DNA from 2 places in the Stenotrophomonas sp. 05N37 genome. Region 2 is predicted to be linked to the other one. Evidence: riboswitches for the same ligand, from Rfam matches in the RefSeq annotation. Region 2 holds a riboswitch; the other holds the start of a gene.
What was found. Region 2 has a riboswitch for glycine ahead of AC1DGC_RS17485 (trimeric intracellular cation channel family protein). Riboswitches for the same ligand answer to the same signal wherever they lie in the genome.
Positions count from the first base shown of each region.

Region 1 (4,182 bases), on a different contig from region 2:
GGGTCGGGGCATGGAAGCCGAAATCGATCAGGCGCTTGGCCACGTCCTCGGCGCCGATGCCGGAGGTCTTCTCCAGCGGTCGCACGTCCAGGATGCACTCGTGCGCCACCAGCCCGTTGCGGCCGGTGTACAGGGTCTTGAAGTGCGGGGCCAGGCGCTTGGCGATGTAGTTGGCGTTGAGCAGCGCGACCTGGGTCGCCTTGCGCAGGCCGGCGGTGCCCATCAGGGTGATGTACATCCAGCTGATCGGCAGGATCGAGGCGCTGCCGAAGCTGGCCGCGCTGACCATGCCGACATCGCCTTCGCCGCCCAGCACCTTGGGCAGGAACGGGGCGAGGTGCGACTTGACCGCACACGGGCCCACGCCCGGGCCGCCGCCGCCGTGCGGGATGCAGAAGGTCTTGTGCAGGTTCAGGTGCGACACGTCCGAGCCCCACTTGCCGGGCTTGGCCACGCCGACCAGGGCGTTCATGTTGGCGCCGTCGGTGTACACCTGGCCGCCGTGCTTGTGCACGATCTCGCAGATGTCCACCACCTCTTCCTCGAACACGCCGTGCGTGGACGGGTAGGTGATCATCAGCGCGGCCAGGCGGTCGCTGTACTTCTCCGCATTGACGCGGATGTCATCCAGGTCGACGTTGCCGTTGGCATCGGTCTTGGTCACCACGACCTTCATGCCGCACATCTGCGCCGAGGCGGGGTTGGTGCCGTGCGCCGAATCCGGAATCAGGCAGACATCGCGGTGGCCTTCGCCGCGCGAGCGGTGGTAGGCGCGGATCGCCAGCAGGCCGGCGTACTCGCCCTGCGCGCCGGAGTTCGGCTGCAGGCTCACCGCGTCATAGCCGGTGCACTCCACCAGCATCGCTTCCAGCCCGTCGATCAGTTCCTTGTAGCCGGTGGCCTGGTCGGCCGGGGCCAGCGGGTGGATGTTGGCGAACTCCGGCCAGGTCACCGGGATCATCTCGGCGGTGGCGTTGAGCTTCATGGTGCAGCTGCCCAGCGGGATCATGGTGCGATCCATCGCCAGGTCCTTGTCCGCCAGCGAACGCAGGTAACGCAGCAGTTCGTGCTCGCTGTGGTGGGTGTTGAACACCGGGTGGGTCAGGAAGGCGCTGGTGCGCACCAGGCCGGCCGGCAGTGCATCGGCGGTGGCCGCATCGAGCGCCTCCACATCGACGCTGGCACCGAACAGCTCGCCCAGCGCGATGATGTCGGCGCGGGTGGTCGTTTCATCCAGGCTGATGCCGACCGCGTCGCTGTCGATCGCGCGCAGGTTGATGCGCGCGGCCGCGGCCTTGGCGTGGATCGCCTTGGCGTCGATGCCCTTGACGTGCAGGGTGTCGAAGAAGTGTTCACCCACGTTGACGCCGGCGCCGCGCAGTGCCGCGGCCAGGATCGCGGCCAGGCGGTGCGTGCGGCGGGCGATGCGGGTCAGGCCGTCCGGGCCGTGGTAAACGGCATACATCGAGGCCATTACCGCCAGCAGCACCTGCGCGGTGCAGATGTTGGAGGTGGCCTTCTCGCGACGGATGTGCTGCTCGCGCGTCTGCAGGGTGAGGCGGTAGGCAGGATTGCCCTGCGCATCCACCGACACGCCGATCAGGCGGCCCGGCATCGAGCGCTTGTAGGCGTCGCGGCAGGCCATGAAGGCGGCATGCGGGCCGCCGAAACCGAACGGCACGCCGAAACGCTGCGAGTTGCCGACCACGATGTCCGCGCCCCATTCGCCGGGCGCGGCGATCAGGGTCAGCGCGAGCAGATCGGTGGCCACGGCCACCAGGCCGCCACGCGCGTGCACGGCATCGGCCAGTGCCTTGTAGTCGCCGATATGGCCGAAGGTGTCCGGGTACTGCAGCAGCACGCCGTAGGCTTCGGCGTCCATCGCCTCGGCCGGGGTGCCCACGCGCAGCACGATGCCGAGCGGTTCTGCGCGGGTGCGCAGCAGTTCCAGCGTCTGCGGGTGCACGGCGTCGTGCACGAAGAAGGTGTCGGACTTGCTCTTGGCCGAGCGCTTGGCCAGGGTCATCGCTTCGGCGGCGGCGGTGGCTTCATCCAGCAGCGAGGCGTTGGCGATCTCCATGCCGGTCAGGTCGGCGCACAGGGTCTGGAAGTTGATCAGCGCTTCCATGCGGCCCTGCGAAATCTCGGCCTGGTACGGGGTGTAGGCGGTGTACCACGCCGGGTTCTCCAGCACGTTGCGCAGGATGACGTTCGGGGTGAGCGTGCCGTAGTAGCCCTGGCCGATGAAGGTGCGGAACACCTGGTTCTTGTCGGCGATGGCGCGGATCTTGGCCAGCGCCTGCACTTCGGTCAGCGACTCGGGCAGGTCCAGCGGTGCCGGCGACTTGATCCCGGCCGGGACGATCGCATCGGTCAGCGCGTCCAGCGAGGCGTGGCCGACCACGTCGAGCATCTGCGCGATTTCGGCGTCGTTGGGGCCGATGTGGCGTTCGACGAACGCGTGGCTGTGTTCAAGCTCGCGCAGGGTAGGGGCACGCTGGGCGGAGGTATTCGGGGACATGGCTGGCATCTCGGAGAGTGGGCACGCACGTTCGGAAGGCGGCCGGGTCGAGGTGCTTCGCAGACGCGCGCGAACCACCGGACCTTGCGGTCTTCCTGGGTGCCCCTCTGTCCTTTTGCCTGAGAGTTTAAAAGCGCGCATCTGCGTGCTTCGTGCCCCTTCGGCGCCGGCAGTGGCCGGTCTCTCCAGAGTTTTGCTGCGGGTGGTATCGGGCCTGAGCGATTACGGGCGTTGCGCCTTCGGCAGCGGGTGTCCGCTTCTCCCACCATGGTGCCAGGCGATTATAGCCCAGCGTCCCCGCCGGCAACGGCCTTATGGCACATGAATGAGGGCCGCCGGAGCTGCGTCGATGGCCTTGTCGGCATGGTACCGGGGCCGGCAAAGGCCTATCATGGCCGGATCCTCGTATTCATCTGGCGCCGCCCGTTCCGGGCTGGCGCCCGCCGTGCGTTCACGCATGGCCCAGACGGAAGACCGCATGACGCCCGCCTCGCCCTCGACCCGCCGCCTGGCCCTGCTGCTCGCAGGCCTGGCGATGTTCGGTCCGTTCTCCATCGACACCATTTTCCCGGCCTTCCTGCTGCTCGGCGAGCGCATGCAGGTCGACCAGGTGGCGGTGCAGCAGACCATCAGCGTGTACCTGCTGTTCTACGGCCTGATGAGCCTGGCCCACGGCCCGTTGTCCGATGCGTTTGGGCGCAGGCGGGTGATCATCGGTGGGCTGGTGCTGTTCATCGGTGCCTCGATCGGCTGCGCGCTGTCGCGCGACATGACCACGCTGCTGGTGTTCCGCGCGCTGCAGGGCGTCACCGCGGGGGTCGGGGTGATCGTCGGCCGCGCGGTGATCCGCGACCTGTACCACGGGGCCGACGCGCAGCGGCTGATGAGCCAGGTGTCGATGATCTTCGGCGTCGCCCCGGCAATCGCGCCGATCATCGGCGGCTGGATCCTGCTCGGCGGCGGCGACTGGCCGCTGATCTTCTGGTTCCTGGTGCTGTTCGGCGTGGTCCTGCTGCTCGCCACCGGCAAGTGGCTGCCGGAAACCCACCCGGTGGAGGCGCGCACGCCGCTGTCGATGCGCGAACTGCTGCGCAGCTATGTGCGGATGGGCTCCAACCCGCGCCTGCTGCGCCTGGCCGCCGCCGGTGCATTCAATTTCTCCGGCATCTTCCTGTACATCGCCTCGGCGCCGGTGTTCGTGATGCAGCACCTCAAGCTGGGCGAGGGCGGCTTTGCGTGGCTGTTCATTCCCACCATTGGCGGCATGACGATGGGCTCGTTCCTGTCCGGTCGCATGGCCGGGCGCCTCACCGCGCAGCGCCAGATCGCGATCGGCTTCGGCCTGTGCGCGGTGTCGGCGCTGCTCAACCTGGGCTACGTGTTCTCGGTGCCGCAGATCATGCTGCCGTGGGCCGTGCTGCCGATCTTCCTCGGCGGCGTCGGCATGGCGCTGATCTTCCCGATCCTGGCGCTGGCGGTGCTGGACATGTACCCGCACCAGCGCGGGTTGGCCTCGTCGATGCAGATGTTCATCCAGTTGATGATCAACACCGTGGTGGCCGGCGTGGTCTCGCCGCTGCTCAGCGCCAGGCCGGTGCATCTGGCGCTGGGTTACGCCGGCTTCTTCGCCATCGGCGCCTCGTTCTGGTACTGGGAACGGC
Region 1 is NZ_JBFTNG010000001.1:705,885-710,066, reverse strand. It holds gene gcvP (aminomethyl-transferring glycine dehydrogenase) at 1-2,530, opposite strand, end outside; glycine riboswitch at 2,619-2,720, opposite strand; gene AC1DGC_RS03220 (multidrug effflux MFS transporter) at 3,000-4,182, shown strand, end outside.
Region 1: another riboswitch for glycine. It lies ahead of gcvP (aminomethyl-transferring glycine dehydrogenase); the one in region 2 lies ahead of AC1DGC_RS17485 (trimeric intracellular cation channel family protein).

Region 2 (4,182 bases):
TGCGGTACACCGGCGGCACCGGCAGGTCGTCGGGCAGGAAGCTGTCTGCGGCGTTGATGGCCGCCTGTACTTCCTGCTCGGCCACGCCGAGCGCGACCTCCAGCGAGAACTGCAGGGTGATCACCGAGGCGCCGCCCGAGCTGGTGGAGGACATCTGCTTCAGCCCGGGAATCTGCCCGAGCTGGCGCTCCAGCGGCGCGGTCACCGCGCTGGTGGTTACCCCCGGGCTGGCGCCGGGGTACAGCGTGGTGACCTGGATGATCGGGTAGTCCACCTGCGGCAGCGCCGCCACCGGCAGCAGCCGGTAGGCCATCACGCCGGACAGCAGCAGTGCCACCATCAGCAGCGTGGTGGCCACCGGGCGCTCGATGAAGACGCGCGACAGGTTCATGCGCCGGTCCGCGGCGGATCCTGGCTGACCACCTCCACCTTGGCGCCTTCGCGCAGGCCGTCGATGCCTTCCACCACCACCCGCTCGCCGGCCTTGAGGCCGTCGCGTACCGACACGCGCTCGCCATCGGCCGGGCCCAGCACCACGTTGCGCAGGTGCGAGGTGTTGTCCGGGGCAATCACGTACACATAGCTGCCCTTGCTGCCGAACTGCACGGCGGCATTGGGGATCACCACGGCATCGCTGCTGCTGACCTGCAGACGGATGTTGACGAACTGGTTGGGGAACAGCGCCTCGTCGGCGTTGGCGAACTGCGCGCGCAGCTTCAGCGTGCCGGTGGCGGTATCGATGCGGTTGTCCAGACTGGCGAGCACGCCGTCGCCCAGCGCCGTGCGCTCCTCGCGGTCCCAGGCTTCCACGGTCAGGTCGGGCGTGGCGCGCACGGCCGCCACCACGGCCGGCAGGTCCGGCTCGGGCACGGTGAACAGCACGCTGATCGGCGTGGTCTGGGTGATGGTGGCCAACGGTTCGCTGTCGCTGCTGCGCACCAGGTTGCCCACGTCCACGTTGCGCAGGCCCATGCGCCCGGCCACCGGCGCGGTGATGCGGGTGTACTGCAGCTGCAGGCGGGCTTCATCCACCGCGGCCTGGTCGGTCTGGCGCCGGCCCTGCAGCTGGCGCACCTTGCTCTGCTGGTCGCTCAGGTCCTGCGCGGAGACGAAGTGCTTGGCCTGCAGTTCGCTGTAACGGTTGAGCTGGGTCTGCGCGTTGTCCAGTTCGGCCAGGTTCTGCTGCTGGGTGCCCAGCGCACGCGCCAGCGCCACCTGGTACGGGCGCGGGTCGATCTCGGCAATCAGGTCGCCGGCCTTGACGTGTTCACCCTCGCGGAAGGACAGCCGCAGCAGCTCGCCATCCACGCGACTGCGCAGGCTCACCGTGTGCAACGGGGTGACCGTGCCCAGTGCCTTCAGGCGCACCACCAGGTCGTCGCGCACCACCGTGGCCACGCGCACCGGGGTGGCGTTGGCGGCAGGCGCGGGATCGGCGGCGGGGGCGGGCGACAGGGCCCGCCAGGCGATCACGGCGGCGGCCAGCACGGCCAGGACCAACAGCGGTTTCAACAGACGGCGGCGCGGCGGCGAAGCAGACATGGGCATCCTGCGCGCAAGCCCAACAGCCGGCGCGTCCATGGTGTACCGGCCCGTGGGGGCAGGTGAGGCGAAATGGGGGTTGTCTGGCGGGGCCGCTGGTCGAATGCCGCAGCGTGGCTGGATGCCGTCCCGGGAGGGGCGGGGGCGCCATGGTACCGCGAGAGGCCTGCCGCGTTCACATGACCTTGGTCATGGAAGAGTGCATTGAACGTGCCGTTCAATGCACCTCGTCGCGGTACACGAACTTCGGCATTTCCCACTTGAAGTGGATCGCCAGCAGGCGCAGCAGGAAGCCACCGCCCAGGCACCACAGCGTGGCCGCGTTGAGCGATACGCCCAGCTCCAGCAGGCCCAGGTACGCCGCACCGGTGAACAGCGTGATCACCGCATACAGTTCCTTCTGGAAGATCAGCGGCACCTCATTGCACAGCACATCGCGCAGCACGCCGCCGAAGGCGCCGGTCAACATGCCCGCGATCAGCACGATCGGCGCGGCGTGGCCGGCATCGCGCGCCACCGCACAGCCGATCAGGGTGAAACAGATCAGCCCCAGTCCATCCAATACCAGGAACGTGCGGCGGAAGTGGTGCATCCAGCGCGCCACCCAGGTGGCGATCAAGGCCGCGCAGATGGTGAACCCCAGGTACTCCGGGTGCTTCACCCAGCCCAGCGGGTAGTGGCCCAGCACGATGTCGCGCAGCGAGCCTCCGCCCAGTGCGGTGACGCAGGCGATGATGACCACGCCGAACAGGTCCATGCGTCGGCGCCCGGCGGAGAGCGCGCCGGTCATGGCTTCGGCGGAGATGGCGATGAGGTAGATCAGGGAGAGCAGCATGGGAAAGCATCCGGACGCGTCAGGCGGGGGACGGCAACACGCACCCGGCACACCAGCGCAGGGCACTGTCGTGGGGGTGGGGAAACCGTTGCCGCTCCCGCTGTCCTTTTGCCTGAGAGTTCAGTGGCCAAGGCCACGTGCCCCTTCGGCGGGTCATTGAAGACCTCTCTCCAGATCGGCGTACTGGATGCATGGTTGGTGGCGTATCGAACCACCGGCCTGAGCGATTATGGGAGCCTGCGCCTTCGGCGGGTGCCAGCGTGGCACCTCTCTCCTGCATCCGGGGCGGATTCTAGCAGCCAGCGGCCGCGCCCCGGTGGATAATCCCGGTATGCCCGCTGAACCCGCCCCCTGGTACGTCTACCTGCTGGAATGCCGCAATGGCAGCTACTACGCCGGCATCAGCAACGACGTGGACGCGCGCTTCCAGGCCCACCTGGCCGGCAAGGGGGCCCGGTACACGCGCGCCAACCCGCCGCTGAAGCTGCTGGCCATGCGCGCCTATCCGGACCGGGCGGCCGCCTCCCGGGCCGAATGGCAGCTCAAGCGCCAGCCACGCGCGCACAAACTGGCCTGGTTGCAGGCGGCAGACACCTCGTCCTGAGGGTGCGTCGGTACTGGTTGGGGGCTGCAAGGTAGGCCACAATCGGCCACCACGCGGAGGGAACCGGGATGTTCGATCTCCATCGCAGACGGCTTGCCTGGCTGCGCGCGGCCATGTCCCGCCCACCGGCCCTGCGCCGGTCGCCGGGCCGGGACGACGCGCCACCCGCAGCGACGGCGGCGTACTCGCCAGCGCTGCGCCACGGCGAGAGCGGCACCGCCGACGCATTCCGCGCCAGGCTCGCCGCCGATGCCGTGGAGCGCGCGCGCATTCGCCTCGATCCGACCCACGTGCCAGTCGAACTCCGGGGCATCATGCCGCTGGCCGAGTACTGGGGCATCTGCGACGACGCCATCCGCGAAGGGATGCAGGACGCGGAAAGCCAGGCGAGCAAGGAGGCGATGGCCGACGCGGTGAACCCGCACAACGCGACGATTACCGCCTGGCTGGACAGCCGGCCGGTGGGCGGGCTGATGAGCGACGAAGCCGCCGCCTTCACCTACCTGCAGCTGGGCCTGACCGAACTGGCGCTGTTCCGCGAGGAATGAGCTGCTCCACCTACCCGAGGGACACCCTGCGATGACCCCGCTTGCCCTGCTGCTCGCCGTTGCCGGCGCTACGAACCCTGCCGCCCCCGTCATCGATCCGGCTACGCGTGCCGCGATTGAAGCCACCTGCCTGGACTACGTGGACGGCCAGCTCGAGGGTGACCCGGCCCGCGTGGCGCGCTCGCTGCACCCGGACCTGGCCAAGCGCGCGATCCTCGGCGATACCCCGGATGAGCGCCTCGGCCTGCGCCGGATGTCGAAGGAGGAGCTGGTTGAACTCACCCGGCAGGGCGCGTTGAAAACCCCCAAGGTCCAGTGGAACCGCCGCTGCACGCTGCTCGACGTTACCGGCAACGCCGCCTCGGTGCGGCTGGAAACGCCGTGGTTCGTGGACTACTTCCACATGGGCCGGTTCGGCGAGCGCTGGGTCATCGTCAATGCGCTGTGGTACAGCAAGCCCAAGGCAACAGCCAAGTGACGACGACGCACCCCGCCACTGAGTGGGGGTATCGATTCGGGCCAAACGAGCTCGACGCCGTGCTGCAGACGCGGCCGGAGGTGCGCTACGACTACTTCGTCAAACGCGTGGCCGATGGGGAAGGAGTCTGGGGCCTGCGCAGTGCCGAGGGCTGGGACGACGCCCGCGCGGCGCC
Region 2 is NZ_JBFTNG010000008.1:4,939-9,120, forward strand. It holds gene AC1DGC_RS17475 (MdtB/MuxB family multidrug efflux RND transporter permease subunit) at 1-391, opposite strand, end outside; gene AC1DGC_RS17480 (MdtA/MuxA family multidrug efflux RND transporter periplasmic adaptor subunit) at 388-1,542, opposite strand; gene AC1DGC_RS17485 (trimeric intracellular cation channel family protein) at 1,760-2,377, opposite strand; glycine riboswitch at 2,470-2,561, opposite strand; glycine riboswitch at 2,570-2,664, opposite strand; gene AC1DGC_RS17490 (GIY-YIG nuclease family protein) at 2,709-2,981, shown strand; gene AC1DGC_RS17495 (hypothetical protein) at 3,050-3,529, shown strand; gene AC1DGC_RS17500 (nuclear transport factor 2 family protein) at 3,561-4,007, shown strand; gene AC1DGC_RS17505 (hypothetical protein) at 4,067-4,182, shown strand, end outside.